One region of the Cupriavidus sp. WS genome, then DNA from elsewhere that is predicted to be linked to it. Evidence: predicted binding sites of a transcription regulator. Region 1 holds the regulator's gene; the other holds the start of a gene.
The links. The regulator sigma-54, encoded in region 1, starts transcription at its own class of promoters, with help from an activator protein. The targets are predictions, from matches to a motif close to TGGCANGNAANCTGCTTT.
Positions count from the first base shown of each region.

Region 1 (7,004 bases):
ACAGGCAGCCCTTCATGAAGGTCTTGCGCTCGTCGCCCTTCTTGCCGGAAGCCTGGGTGTTGCAGGCCTTCATCTTGTCCTGCTGGGTGTTGGCGGCTGCGGGTGCCGCCGCGGGGGCGGCGGGTGCGGCGGGGGCCGCAGCCGTCTGGGCAAACGCCACGCTGGCGAACAGCGGGGCTACCAGCGCGCACATCGCGATCATCTTCTTCATGCTTGCTCTCCTGGCTGTGGAAAACGTCATGGCCGCCGGCCTGTCGGCGCGGCGGCTCGGGGTGGGCTCGATGCCCATTACAGCACAAAACGGACGATGTCCCAAAGCCGTTGACGGCCTGGACCCGCAAGCAATGTAAGCAAATGAAAACCGCGCGGGGCGGGCGCGCTTTCTGCGCGCGCGCGCCCGCGCTCCCGGCGCTTCAGAGCAGCCGGCCCTGGCCGCGCGCGACCACGTCGGCCTGCATCGCCGCGCGCTGGCGGTCCATGAAGTCGCGCAGCGTGTCGATGCCGCGCAGGCGCAGGATGGTGTTGCGCACGGCGGCCTCGACCAGCACGGCGAGGTTGCGGCCGGCCGCCACCTGGATCTTGACCATGTGGATCGGCAGGCCGAGCACGTCGAGGTATTGCGAATCGAGCGGCAGGCGCTCGAACTCGCCGTCGTTGCGGCGCACGAGCTGCACCACCAGCTTCATCTTCATCTTCCGGCGCACCGCGGTCTCGCCGAAGATGGTCTTGATGTCGAGCAGGCCCAGCCCGCGCACCTCAAGCAGGTTCTGCAGCAGCGGCGGGCAGCGGCCTTCGATGAAGTCCGGCCCCAGGCGCACGAAGTCCACCGCGTCGTCGGCCACCAGCCCGTGTCCGCGCGAGATCAGTTCCAGGCCGAGCTCGCTCTTGCCCAGGCCCGACTCGCCCATGATCAGCACGCCCATGCCGAGGATGTCGAGGAACACGCCGTGCATGGTCACGCGCGGCGCGGAGATCCGCGAGAGATAGAGCCGCAGGTGGTCGATCACCGCGGCCGAGGACACCGGCGTGGTGAACAGCGGCGTGGACGAGCGCGTGCAGCGCAGTTCCAGGTCGGGCGGCGGCTCCATGCCGTCGGCGATCACCAGGAACGGCGGCTCGAGCAGGATCAGCTCGCCCATCTGGCGCTTGCGCATCTCGTCGTCGAGGCGCTGGTAGTAGGTGATCTCCGGCTTGCCGAGCACCTGGATCCGGTTCGGGTGGATCAGGTTCAGGTGGCCGACGAGGTCGGCGGCGGAGGTGGCTTCGCGCGCGAACTCGACGTCGAAGGCGCGGTCCGCGCCTTCCAGCCCAGCAACCCAGGAGAGTTTGATGTCGGCTGCGTTGTCGTCGAAGATCGACTGCGAGGTGACGCCAGTGAGTTCCATGCGGCTACTTTCGGGGGACGGGCTTTCAGGCCGGGCGGGCCGTCGCCCGGCGTGCCGGGTGGCGGCTGCCCAGGCGGATCAGGGATGCCATTGCGTCAGCAACTGGTGCACGGCATCGGAAGTGGGCAGGGTGGCGAGTCCTTCGCGCATTTCGCGGTCGGACAGCAGCTGGGCGATCTCGGAGAGGATTTCCAGGTGTTGCTGGGTGGCCTGCTCGGGCACCAGCAGGAAGATCAGCAGCGATACCGGCTTGCCGTCCGGCGACTCGAACGGGATCGGCTCGGCCAGGCGCATGAAGCCGGCCAGCGGCTGCTTCAGGCCCTTGATGCGGCCGTGCGGAATGGCCACGCCGGCGCCGAGGCCGGTCGAGCCCAGCGATTCGCGGGCAAACAGGTTGTCGGTCACGGTGGCGCGCGCTACGCCGTGGTTGTTCTCGAAGAGGAGCCCGGCCTGTTCGAACACCCGCTTCTTGCTGGTGACGCTGACGTCGAGGTTGATGTTGCCGGGTGGCAGCAATTTAGCCAAACGATTCATGTGGAATGCGCAGGTTTTTCTAGTAAGCAGGCCCGGGGCCGGCAGGGGGGCGCGCCAGGCAAAAAGGGGATGAAAAGGCTGGTGCCGGCTCATACCCGCATTGCACCGGTTGTCCCATGCCGGTGTCGGGCGTCTGGCCATTATAGAGCAGGCCCGCCCCCGCCTTGTGCATCGCAATAGCCCGTGCGCGGAAGCGGTGCCGCGCGCATGCCCGGAATCGCTGAACCACCGTTCATGTATTGCGCAGCATACACCGGCGGCGGGGCGTTGCGGAATCCCCTTGTGGCATTGCGCAACGGCCGCCGGCGCGAGGGTGGACACGAAAGCGGACGGCGCAAAAAAGCCGCGCAACGGGCGCGGCTTGTTCTGGTTCAAGGGACTGACACCGGCGGCCCCCTTGGCGGGCCGCCAGGCACGGTCATTGCTGCATCTGCGATGCGGCCATCTGGTACTTGACCGCGTCGCGGTCGTGGCTCTGCACGCGATCCTTGTGGCGAATCACCTGCCGGTCGAGCTTGTCGACCAGTGCGTCGATGGCGGCATACAGGTCTTCGTGATGCGCCTCGACAAAGATGTCCTTGCCCTTGAGATGTAGATTGATTTCCGCATATTGCCGCCGGTCCTTTTCTTTTGTATTGTCGACAGAGAGCAGCACGCTTACGCCAATGACTTGATCGAAATGCCTGACGATACGCTCCAGTTTCGTTTCCACGTACTCACGCAGCGGGGGCGTGATGTCCAAGTGGTGTCCACTGATCTTGAAGTTCATAGCGTTTCTCCTTCTGAAAGAGCCACACCAGGCAGGCGGTGCGGCTCGGCTACAAAGTCTTGCGGAGATTGACGGCAGGGATTTTCAGCGCTTCACGGTATTTGGCCACGGTTCGCCGGGCCACCACGAAGCCTTGCTCGCCGAGCAGTTCGGCGATCCTGCTGTCCGACAGGGGGTTCCTGGGGTCTTCGGCTCCTATGAGTTGCTTGATCAACGCCCTGATTGCCGTTGATGAGGCCGCGCCGCCGGTTTCCGTGGATACGTGACTGCCGAAGAAGTACTTCAGCTCGAAAGTCCCCATCGGCGTTGCCATGTATTTATTAGTTGTCACCCGAGAGATGGTGGACTCGTGTAAACCCAGTGTATCGGCAATCTCCCGCAAAACCAAGGGGCGCATCGCAATTTCCCCGTGGGTGAAGAAGTTCTTTTGACGTTCGACAATCGCTTGTGCGACGCGCAATATGGTGTCGAAGCGCTGCTGGATATTCTTGATGAGCCAGCGCGCTTCCTGCAGCTTCTGCTGCAGCCCGGCCGCGCCGGAGTCGCCTTTTGCGCCGCGCAGGATCTGCGCGTACATGTCGTTGATGCGTAGCCGCGGCATCACATCCGGGTTGAGCTGCGCGATCCAGCCGCCGCTCATTTTCCGCACGAACACGTCGGGCACGACGAAGTCGGCTTCGGGGCGGCTGTAGGCATGGCCGGGGTAGGGCGCGAGCGAGCGGATCAGCTCGTGCGCGGCCTTGAGGTCGGCCTCGTCGACCTGCAGCGCCTTCTTCAGGCGCGTGTAGTCGCGCACCGCGAGCAGTTCGAGATGGCTGGTGACGATGGTCAGGGCCAGCTCGCGCTGCGGATGCTTGAGCCGGCGCAGCTGCAGCGCCAGGCATTCGGCGGCGTTGCGCGCGCCCACGCCGGCGGGGTCGAAGCTCTGCAGCAGCGTGAGGATGGCGTGCACCTCGTCGAGCTCGAATTCGAGCTCCTCGGGCAGTTCCGTGCAGATTTCCTCGAGCGAGGCGCTCAGGTAGCCGTCGTCGTCGAGCGACTCGATCAGGAAGATGGCCAGGCCCTTGTCGCGCATGGAGATCTTCAGCGGGGCGAGCTGCTCCATCAGGTGCTCGCGCAGCGTGGGCTCCGCGTCGCGCAACTGCATCGGGGTCTTTTCGTCCTCGTCGCCCTGCGGGCGGCGGGCGAAGTCGTCCAGGCTCCAGTCGTTGCCGTAGTCCTCGCCGCTGTCGCTGTAGCTGTCCTCGCTGTCGGCGGCGCCGTCGGCGCGGTTCTCGCTGGTGCCCTGGCCGTCGGCGGGGGCCGGCGCGGGCGCGCTCTGCAGGTTGACCGAGCCGTCGGCGGCCACGCGCAGCGGGCTTTCGATCCAGTCGTTCTCGCGTTCGAGCAGCGGATTCTCGGTCAGGGCCTGTTCCACTTCCTGCTGCAGTTCGAGCGTGGACAGTTGCAGCAGGCGGATCGACTGCTGGAGTTGCGGCGTGAGCGCGAGATGTTGCGAGAGGCGGAGCTGTAGCGACGGTTTCATGCGAGCTATTTTATGCCCAACTTCCGTACTGGTGGAACGGAAATTGCTATCGCTGGCGTCGCCGTGATCGTTTGCGGGGCGAAAGGCGGCATGAACGCCGCCTCGCGGGTGTCCCCGCGTGCCCCTCCCGCGGCTACATGCGGAAGTTCTCGCCCAGGTAGACCTTGCGCACCGACTCGTTGGCGATGATGTCTTCCGGCTGCCCGGACGCCAGCACCGTGCCTTCGCTGATGATGTAGGCGTGGTCGCAGATGCCCAGGGTCTCGCGCACGTTGTGGTCGGTGATCAGCACGCCGATGTTGCGCGCCTTGAGGAAGCTGACGATGCGCTGGATCTCGCCCACCGCGATCGGGTCCACGCCGGCGAACGGCTCGTCGAGCAGGATGAAGCGCGGCGCGGAGGCCAGCGCGCGCGCGATTTCCACGCGGCGGCGCTCGCCGCCCGACAGCGACAGCGCCGGGTTGTCGCGCAGGTGGGCGATCTGCAGGTCGTCGAGCAGGGTGTCCAGGCGCCGCTCGATCTCGGCCTTGGCCAGCGGCTTGCCGTCGTGGACCTGCAATTCCAGCACGGCGCGGATGTTCTCCTGCACGTTGAGCTTGCGGAACACCGACGCTTCCTGCGGCAGGTAGGACAGGCCCATGCGGGCGCGCTCGTGGATGGCCAGGCCGCTGATGTGCTTGTCGTCGAGCACGATGTCGCCCTCGTCCAGCGCCACCAGCCCGACGATCATGTAGAACGAGGTGGTCTTGCCCGCGCCGTTGGGGCCGAGCAGGCCCACCACCTCGCCGCTTTTCACGTCGAGCGACACGTCCTTGACCACCGTGCGCGAGCCGTAGCGCTTCTTCAGGTGGCGCACGACGAGCGTGCTGCTTTCGGTCAGGACGTTGGTCGCGGACGACGGTTCGGTCAGGGTAGCGGTCATGAAGGCGTGAATCCGTGGGTCGGCTGCGGCGGGGTCAGGGGGCGGCGGGGGCCGGCGCGGGCTTGAGCGGCAGCGCGCTGGCGGCGGCGCCGCTGGCGGGCTGCTCCTGGCGCGGCGACAGCACCGCGCGCACGCGCCCGGACGGGCTGCCCGCGGTGGCGTTGTCGGTGCCGCCGGTGGCCGTGTAGAACTCGTTGCGGCTGTCGTAGGTGATCACCGCGCCGCGGATCTCGTCGATCAGCTTGGCGCCGGCCAGGCGCGCCATGCGGGCGTGGCCGATCAGCTTGGACAGGTCCTGCTTGCCGTCGGACTCGATGCGGTCGCCCCAGCCGTCGATGTATTCGTCGACGTTGTCGCGCTTCTGGCGGATGTAGGCCTGCTTGCCGCCCTTGGAGGTGGCCACCGCGTACTGGTAGCCCTCGGGGTCGGTGCGCACTTCCGCCGCGTCCGACTTCAGCACCATCGTGCCCTTGGTCAGCACCACGTTGCCGGTCAGTACGTACACCTGCTTGACGTCGTCGTAGCTGGCGTTGTCGGCCTCCAGCACCAGCGGCTTGTCGCGGTCGGCCTTCTCGGCGCGGGCCGGCGCGGCCAGCGCCAGGCCGAGGAGGGCCGCAGCCGTCATCAGGGCAGCCGTGCCGCGGCGGCGACAGGACGATGTCGTCAGGAATGGATTCATATTGGCGTGGTGGCGGTTGGCGCGGACGGCTGTGGCCCGCGGGCGGCTTCGTTTCTCTGGCGGTTTCCGGGTGGGGCCACGTCAGGCCCTGCTCACGGCCTGGCCGGCGGCGGGACCGTGATGATGGTGCCGTGTACGTTACCCAGCAATTGTACTTCGCGGGTGACGTTGTTGAAGACGAGCCCGTTGGCGGTCATCACGGAAGGCCCGCGCGTGAGCTTGACGGCCTTGTCGGTCTTGACGATGTCGTCGTTGACCAGCACCTGGAAATACTCGGAGGCGGCCGTCATGGGCGGGTCCTTGGACGGGTCGGGCCCCTGCGCGCGCACGATCAGGGCGTTGCCGAACAGGTCCACCACCGAGCCCTCGGCGTTCATGGTGCCGCGGTCGGCATGGCCCGTGACCGGCGGGCGGCCGATCTCGTAGGCGCGCATGGCCGGCCTGGTCACTTCGTAGGTCTGGTCGTCGGCGAAGTGGATCATCTTGTCGCCGGTGAAGCGCATCTTGGTGTTGCCGTCCTCGGCCAGCTCGGTGGCCGAGAAGCGGACCATGTAGTAGTCCGGCTCGTGCTTGGCGCCGACAGGCCCGGCGGGCGCCTCGCGCGGCGAATTGACCTGCACCAGCCAGAACGTGCTGCCGGCCACCAGCGCCATCAGCAGCAGGGGCAGCAGCCGCATGCCGAGCCGGCCGAGGGAGGACAGGAATTCCCGCATGTGTCGTGGCCGGCCTCAGATGACCTTGGCGCGGGTCAGGTCGTGGATGTGCAGCGCGCCCACCAGGCGGCCGTCGGCGTCGACCACCAGCATCTGGTTGATGCGGTTGGCCTCCATCACCTGCACCGCTTCCACGGCGAGCTGGTCCGGGCCCACGGCGTGGGGCGAGCGGTGCATGACCTCACTGATCGGCATGGTCTTCCAGTCGCGCGGCGTCTCCAGCAGGCGGCGCAGGTCGCCGTCGGTGAACACGCCGATCAGGCGCTCGTCCGGGTCCACCACGGCGGTCATGGCCATGCCCTTGCGGGTGATTTCCATCAGCGCCTGGGCCAGCGGCGTGTTTTCGCGCACCTTGGGCACGGCGTTGCCGCTGCGCATGACGTCGCGCACGTGCGTGAGCAGCTTGCGCCCGAGCGCGCCGCCCGGGTGCGAGCGGGCGAAGTCTTCCTCGCCGAAGCCGCGCGCGTCCAGCACCGC
Region 1 is NZ_AQPL01000129.1:32,818-39,821, forward strand. Features, by position in the region: gene K206_RS0112045 (PsiF family protein) at 1-211, opposite strand, end outside; gene hprK (HPr(Ser) kinase/phosphatase) at 414-1,385, opposite strand; gene ptsN (PTS IIA-like nitrogen regulatory protein PtsN) at 1,464-1,919, opposite strand; gene hpf (ribosome hibernation-promoting factor, HPF/YfiA family) at 2,338-2,688, opposite strand; gene K206_RS0112065 (RNA polymerase factor sigma-54) at 2,738-4,213, opposite strand; gene lptB (LPS export ABC transporter ATP-binding protein) at 4,347-5,135, opposite strand; gene lptA (lipopolysaccharide transport periplasmic protein LptA) at 5,170-5,814, opposite strand; gene lptC (LPS export ABC transporter periplasmic protein LptC) at 5,907-6,527, opposite strand; gene K206_RS0112085 (SIS domain-containing protein) at 6,543-7,004, opposite strand, start outside.

Region 2 (7,004 bases), on a different contig from region 1:
CCGTGTTGCGGCTGACCAGGCCGCCAATCACGAAACTCTCGCCGTCGCCCAGCTCCACCGTGGTGTCGGCGCGGCGCGTGACGATGCCGGGCACCAGCGTGCCGTTGATCGAGACGCCGCGCGAGGGATCGAGATCGCTCGCTTCCGGCGCCACCTTGAGCGCGATGCGGTCCTTGGACAGGATCGTGGGCGTCACGCTCAGGCCGATGCCGAACGGCTTGAACTGGATCGTGGTGGTGCCCAGCGCCTGCGGCACCGGGATCGGAATCTCGCCGCCGGCGAGAAAGCTCGCGCTCTGGCCCGACAGCGCCACCAGGCTGGGCTCGGCCAGCACGCGCGCCATGCCGTTGCTTTCCAGCAGGCTCAGGTTGGCGAAGATGCCGCGCGAGAACGACGCCGCGACGAGGTTGAAGGCGCTGCTGATCGGCAGGCTGACGTCCGTGCTCAGCGAGCCGGTGCCGTTCGCGCCCGGCGTGAAGGTGAACTTGTTCAGCGACGACGGCGCGAACGTGCCGAAGGCGAAGCCGCCGTTGTTGCGATAGAAATTGAAGCCGACCTCCTTGAGCACCGTCTTGCTGATCTCCACCACCTTCACGTCCACCTGCACGGTGCCGCTGACGGGAATGGTCGAGCGGTCTGCCACCATGCTGCCCTTGCCTTCCGCGCCGGCGGTGGCCGCGCGCGCCAGCTGCTGCGCGCGCCAGGCCGACTGCGCATCGCGCGACTGGCCGCTGATGTCGGCGCCCGCGCCCGACACGGCCACGCCGGCGCCATCGGCCTCGGCCTCGGTGGCGTCCACCTGGACATGGATGGTCCGCGCCGGCTCGCCGCGCGTCCACACCATCAGGTCGGTCGCGCCGGGCTTCTTGGCTACCACCAGCACGCCGTTGGCGCCGGCGCGGTTCTTCAGCAGCAGGGCGTCGGCCACCGCCGGATTGCCGATGGCGACGCGCTCCAGCGGCTGGGCCAGCTGCAGCTGCCGCTGGCTGCCGACCACGAGCCGCAGCTCCCGCGGACTCTCCGCCTGCTGCGCCCAGGCGGTGGAAACGGCGCAGCAGACGGCAAGGGTGGCTGCGCCGGCAAGAAGGGATTTCATCAATCGGCTATCCAGAAAGTATGACTGTCCGAAAAGCGCCGCGGCTCGCCAGCGTGACACGCATGGACGGCCGCGGGGCCTTGCTTCATTCGATCTCGCGCTTGCCGCCGCGGATCACCTCGACACTGTTCTGCGCCACGCTGCTCGCCATGCGGCTCCGCGGCGCCGGCACGGCGGACGCGGCCGCCGGCGCCGGCCGGGACGCGGCCTGCTCGCGCCGGGCGGGGCCGGCCACGCCGGCCAGGCTTGCCAGCGCCACCCCGGCCACGGCCCGGTCGGACGCGGTGAGCACGGCCGGCGCGCCGGCCGGCAGCCGAGCCTGCAGCGCGGGCGCCGGCTCGGCAAGCAGGTTCTCGGCCGGCACGCTGCCGTCTTCCGGATTGCGCAGCGCCAGCAGCAGGCGTCCGCTCTGCTGCCCCAGCGCCAGCTTGCCGACGTCGGCCACGGGCACCGCCAGCACGGCGGTCTTGGCGCCCTCGCGGCGCACCATCATCTGGTCCGGGGCGGGCTTGGCGGTCTCGATCACGGTGCCCGCGCCGTAGGCCAGCACGCGCAGGCGCGCCAGCAGCAGGCGCGCCTGGCTGCCTTCGATCTCCTGGCCGTCGCGGCGGAACACGGCGAACACGTCGACGAAATCGCCGGGCTGCACCTGGTTGCCCACGCCGATCACCTCATCGACGGCGACGGCCACCGCGCGCTCGCCTTCCTTCACCTGCGAAGCCAGCCCGGCAAGCAACTGGCTTTCGAGCACGGGCACGTTGGCGCCGATGCCGACCAGCGGGATCTGCCCGGCGACGCGCGCCACGTCGGTGTACGCGCCGGTCGGGTTGATCGGCAGTTGCTCGACCTTGAGCGCGTCGGCGGGAACCGGCTTGCCCGCTTCGATCGGCTTGACGGTGATCACCACGGCATGCAGCTCGGCGGCAGCGGCCACCGGCGCCGCCGGCTTGGCCGGCGTGCGCGCCACGCGCCACGCCAGCAGCGCCAGCAGCAGCGCGAGGACGAGCAGCGCGATGGCGAGCACGCGAATCTGTTTGCTGGTCATGTGGACTCTCTGTTTCGGTTGAGCGGCACGCGGCCTCGCCGCATGCGGGCAGGCGCGTCAGGCCGCGGCCTCGGCGGTCTGGTGTTCATGTGTCGGGAGCAAGCTGCACGGTGGCGCTGCCGGTGAGCGTGGCGGGCATCGGCACGCCCGGCACGACGGGCAGGATCGCGCCGGAAGGCAGGTTCAGAGTGACCTTGACGCAGACCGAGCCGCCCGGGTTCGCGCAGGCGACAGTCTGCGCAACGTTGCTGGAAGAAACGGCATTCCGGATGGATGCCGGCAAGGTGGCAAGGGCGGTCGCCGAGGCCGCGCTCACTCTCAACGCCTGCGTTGCCGCGGCGTTATTGCCGGTGGCCCCTGCGGGATAGCGCAGGGCCGCGCGCGCGCCTTCCTCGGCAGCAAGCGTGAGCACCTGCTGCATCGCCAGAACGACCCCGAAATAGACGATGCCGATCACCATTGCCAGCAAGATCGGCAATACGATGGCGAATTCGAGCGCGGCCGCGCCGGACGAGCGCGTCCGCACGGCGTGATTTCCCCGCAATGACATACTTCACCCGGTTGTGCTTTAGTTCTTCTTGCGCCGAACCGGTGGCGCGGACTGCGACACCTACTTCCCGAGCATCATCCAGACCAGCAAACCGACCGCGAGGTAAGCGGCATATGGAATGCCCCTGACCTCGTTTGCCTGCCCTGTCGAGACCGATGGCGCGGTGCCTGCCAAGCGCCGCAGCAAGCCCGCCACATGGTCTGCCCATACCCTCACGACCACCGTCTCCCGCGCACGTACCAGCAAGGCGTGCACGAAAGCCAGCAGGCTGCCCACGACCCACACCGTCACCAGCCCCACCGGGCCGGTCAGCAGACCCGCCACGGCGAAGAATTTGACGTCACCCGCGCCCATCTGCCCGAGCACATAGAAAGGCAGCATGACTAGCAGGCCGAGTGTGAATCCGAGCAATCGAGAGGCGAGACCCGGCTCCGGAATCAAGCCGAGTGGGAACGCCAGGCCGACCGCCGCCATAGCGGCAATCAGCACGGCATTGGGCACTTTTCGATAAGCAAAATCGGTCCAGATGATCGCCGCGCAGAATAGTGCGGCAATAAGGGTAAGCACCTAGATCAGGTGAGAATAGTTGTAATTTTCGTGCCGATAGCCTGGAAGAAGGTACCAATATCGGTAGCCAGTCCCTTTGCAGCCACGGTGATCCCCAATGCGACCAGCCCCACAATCAACCCGTACTCAATTGCAGTAGCACCCCGTTCGTCCCTGATGAAGCCCGCCAAAGCCTTTTTCATGATGTCACTCCGTATAGGTTTAGTTACCCAACGTCCGCTTACCCCTCCGACACCGCCGGGCTCTTTTGGCCTGGCTAGTATCGAGCAGTAACGCTGGTGAGAGAATTTATAGTTCAAAGCCATGTATCAACCATACCCCCCCTTCGGGTTATATTTGTTTCAGCTTAATGGCTGACGGCCGTTTGAAAACAGTGCGTTTTTAAAGAGCAAAACCACTAATTGCGCCGGATGCCACACCCATCCGGATGAAGCCATCCGGCGCAGCGGTGTAAAAGGATGCGCAGCCGCGGGGTAAGGACGACTGCGCACCATAAAGGCGAAATCAATAGAGAATTAAATAAAACTTTTATCAGTGTGAAGTCAGACCACCGAGCAGATTCGGCAATCCGGGCAGCGCGCCGCTGGCATTTCCGCCAGCGCCCGCTGCCGTATTGCGCAAGCCACCGAGCAATCCGGTAACGGGCGCGAGAAGGCCGGTCACTGGCGCGAGAGCGCCCGCAGCGGCGCCGCTGCCACCCGAACCACCCGCGCCGCCGGCCACCGCGCCGACGACCGGCAGGTTGCCGAGCAGGCCGCCGAGCGGATTGCTGCCGCCACTGCCACCGGCGGCACCGCCGAGGCCCGGCAGGTTGAGCAGGCCGCCGAGCGGGCTGGCGGCGCTGCCTGAGCCGGGACCGTTCACGACCCCGCCGACCGCGGCAACGGTCTTGCCGGCCTCGGTCACGACGCCGCCGAGGCTGGACACGATCGGGGCGTGCGTATTGGTGATCAGGCTGCCGCCGCTGGCCACCGAGTTGCCGAGCGTGGCCAGCAGGTTGCCGAGCGGGCCGCCCAGGCCGGTGGCGCCGCCGGCCATCTGCGTGGCGTCGGTGAGCTGCGTGGTCAGCGGCACGATGGCCTTGCTCACGCTGCCCGTCACCTGCGCCACCGGGCCGGTCGACAGTGCCTGGCCGAGCGTGCCGCCGGCCATCGTCACCACGCCGCCGACCTGGTTGACCAGCCCGCCCACCGGCGTGGTCACGGCGCCCAGCGGCGCGAGCGGGCCGGTGCCGAGGCTGCTGACGAGATCGCCCGCGCTCGATACCGTGACGCCCGCCTTCTGCACCACGTTGCCGGTGCTGGCCACCGTCACGCCGAGCGGGTCGGCCACCGCGCCCATCTTGCCGAGTCCGTCGCGCACGCCCGCGCCGAGCGCGCCGACCGTGTCGCCGGCATTCACCACCACGCCGCCGAGGCTGTTGCGCGTGGCTTCCGGCACCAGCGGCAGCGGCGTGTTCTGGATCTGCTTGCCGATGTCGCTCACGGCATTGCCCGCGGCGATCACCGTGTTGCCCACGCCTTCCGTGACCTTCGCCGTGGGCGTCGTGTCAGCGCTGGTGGGCGTGGTGGGCGTGGTCGGCGTCGAGGGCGCGGTCGGCGTGGCGGGGCTGGCGCCGCTGCCGGACCCGCCGGAGGAGCAGCCGGCCAGCAGCATGAGTGCGGCAGCACAGGCGAGGGTCACGGCCGACATCGGGGCGGATTGCGCTTTCATGGGATCTCCTGGTCTTCCTCGCGGAAGGTTGTGCTAGCGGTTGTTCTGCGAACGGCTTTCGTGGTTGGCTCGGGGACCGGGCCCGCGACGCTGGCGTTGCGCCGTGCGCGGTGCTTGTCGGATGTCATTACCGCAAGCTGCGTGCCATCCGTCCGGCGCGCGCCGGACACGCGCCGCCGGGCAGCCGCGCGGCGCGCCGCAAACCGTTGCCGCACGCGGTCCGACGCGCCGCCGCCGGGCCGCGTGGCGCGCGCCGGGGCACGGTGCTTCGCTGCCGCCGGCGTGTTACGTGCTACGTAACGTGTTCCCTCGCGACGTTCCGCGCGCCGGCTTTCCTTCGTTCTCGCGGCGGGGGTCCGCAGGCCGGCGTTGTTCCGTGCGCGGGCCGCCGCGTTACGTAACGCGTAACGCGGAAAGACCCCGCGCGGGGCCCATGTCTGGTCCTTTTCCGGCCATGTCTCATCCTCCCGAAACCCATGCGTAGCAAGGGCTGGAGAGATTTCGGCAGGTGCCGCGCGCGCATGCCGGCCCGCTCTGGCACACCCTTTGCGCAAAGGAGTGCAACACGACGCGCCAATGCGCACCGTGATTTAAACGACGGGAAAAAAGGAAAAGGTCATGCGTACTCAACAGATCATCGTCACCACCCTGCTCGGCACCCTTCTGGCACTCGGCGGCTGCGCCAGCGGCGGCGGCACGACGTCGATGGACACCGGCAGCGGCGCAGGCACCGGCGCGGGCACTGGCGCAGGTACCGGCGCAGGTACGGGCACGGGCGGCGGCAGCAACGGCGGAAACAACGCCGGCAATAACGGGGGCAGCAACGGGGGCGACAGCGGCGGCAGCAATGGTGGCAATAACGGTGGCAACAACGGCGGCGGCACCACGCCGGCCGCGCTGACGCCGACCAGCCAGATCGTCAACCAGGCCGGCAACGTGGTGACTACCACCGGCAACGTGGTGAGCGACCTCGGCACGCAGATCAAGAACACCAACCTGCCCATCCTCTCCACCGAATCGAAGAATGGCCTGGGCGGCGTGATCGGCTCGCTCGGCGCGGCGGTGAGCACGCTGGGCACCGGCGTGCAGGACGGGCTGGGCAACATGCCCAATGCCGCCAACCCGCTCGGCACCACGGTGGCCAGCACCGGCGGCGTGGTGAGCCAGGTGGGCAACGCCGTGACCAACGCGGGCGCGCTGGTCAGCGGCCTGGGCAGCGGCCCGCTGGCGCCGCTGGGCGCGGTGACGACGCCGGTCGGCTCGCTGGTGTCGCAGCTCGGCACCGCCGTCAACGGCGTGGGCGGCAAGCTCGGCCAGGCGCTGTCGACGGGCCCGGTCGAACAAGTCACCGGCGGCGTCAGCAAGCTGATCGTACCGCTGACCTCGCAGCTCACCAGCGCCACGCAGACGCTTGGCGCGGCCACCGGCCTCGGCGCGCCGGTAAACAACCTGCTGACGACGCTGGGCGGCGGCATCGCGCAGATCGGCAACACGGTCAAGCAGACCGACACGCCGGTGGTGTCCGGCGTCGGCGGCATCGTGGCCGGCGCGGGCACCACGGTGGCGGCCCTCGGCGGCGCGGTCTACAACCCCAGCGGCAGCGCGGGCGGCAATCCGCTGGCACCGATCACCGGCCTGCTGGGCGGACTCACGGGCGGCCTTGGCGGCGGCAGCGGCACGAGCAACCCGCTCGCGCCGGTCACGGGCCTCGTTGGCGGCCTTACCGGCGGTCTCGGCGGACTCGGTGGTGGTGCCGGCGGCGCCGCGAACAACCCGCTCGCGCCCGTCACCAGCCTGGTCAGCGGTCTCACCAGTGGTCTTACGGGTGGCCTCGGCAATCTCGGCGGCGCGGCCGGCGGCGGCGCGGGCAATCCGCTCGCGCCCGTCACGGGCCTGGTCAGCGGCCTGGTGGGCGCGGTCTCCGGCGTAGCTGGCAACGCAGGCAGCGCGGCTGGCGCCGGCGGCAATCCGCTGGCCCCGGTAACGGGCCTCGTCGCGGGACTGACCGGCGGCAACGGCGCGAGCAGCGGCGG
Region 2 is NZ_AQPL01000316.1:3,946-10,949, forward strand. Features, by position in the region: gene K206_RS0124200 (type II and III secretion system protein family protein) at 1-1,096, opposite strand, end outside; gene cpaB (Flp pilus assembly protein CpaB) at 1,182-2,141, opposite strand; gene K206_RS0124210 (TadE/TadG family type IV pilus assembly protein) at 2,227-2,691, opposite strand; gene K206_RS0124215 (prepilin peptidase) at 2,752-3,258, opposite strand; gene K206_RS0124220 (Flp family type IVb pilin) at 3,264-3,440, opposite strand; gene K206_RS0124225 (collagen-like triple helix repeat-containing protein) at 3,790-4,971, opposite strand; gene K206_RS0124230 (collagen-like triple helix repeat-containing protein) at 5,590-7,004, shown strand, end outside.
Region 2: a site for sigma-54 is predicted at 5,101-5,118, ahead of K206_RS0124225 (collagen-like triple helix repeat-containing protein). Genes of this name have one in related genera too.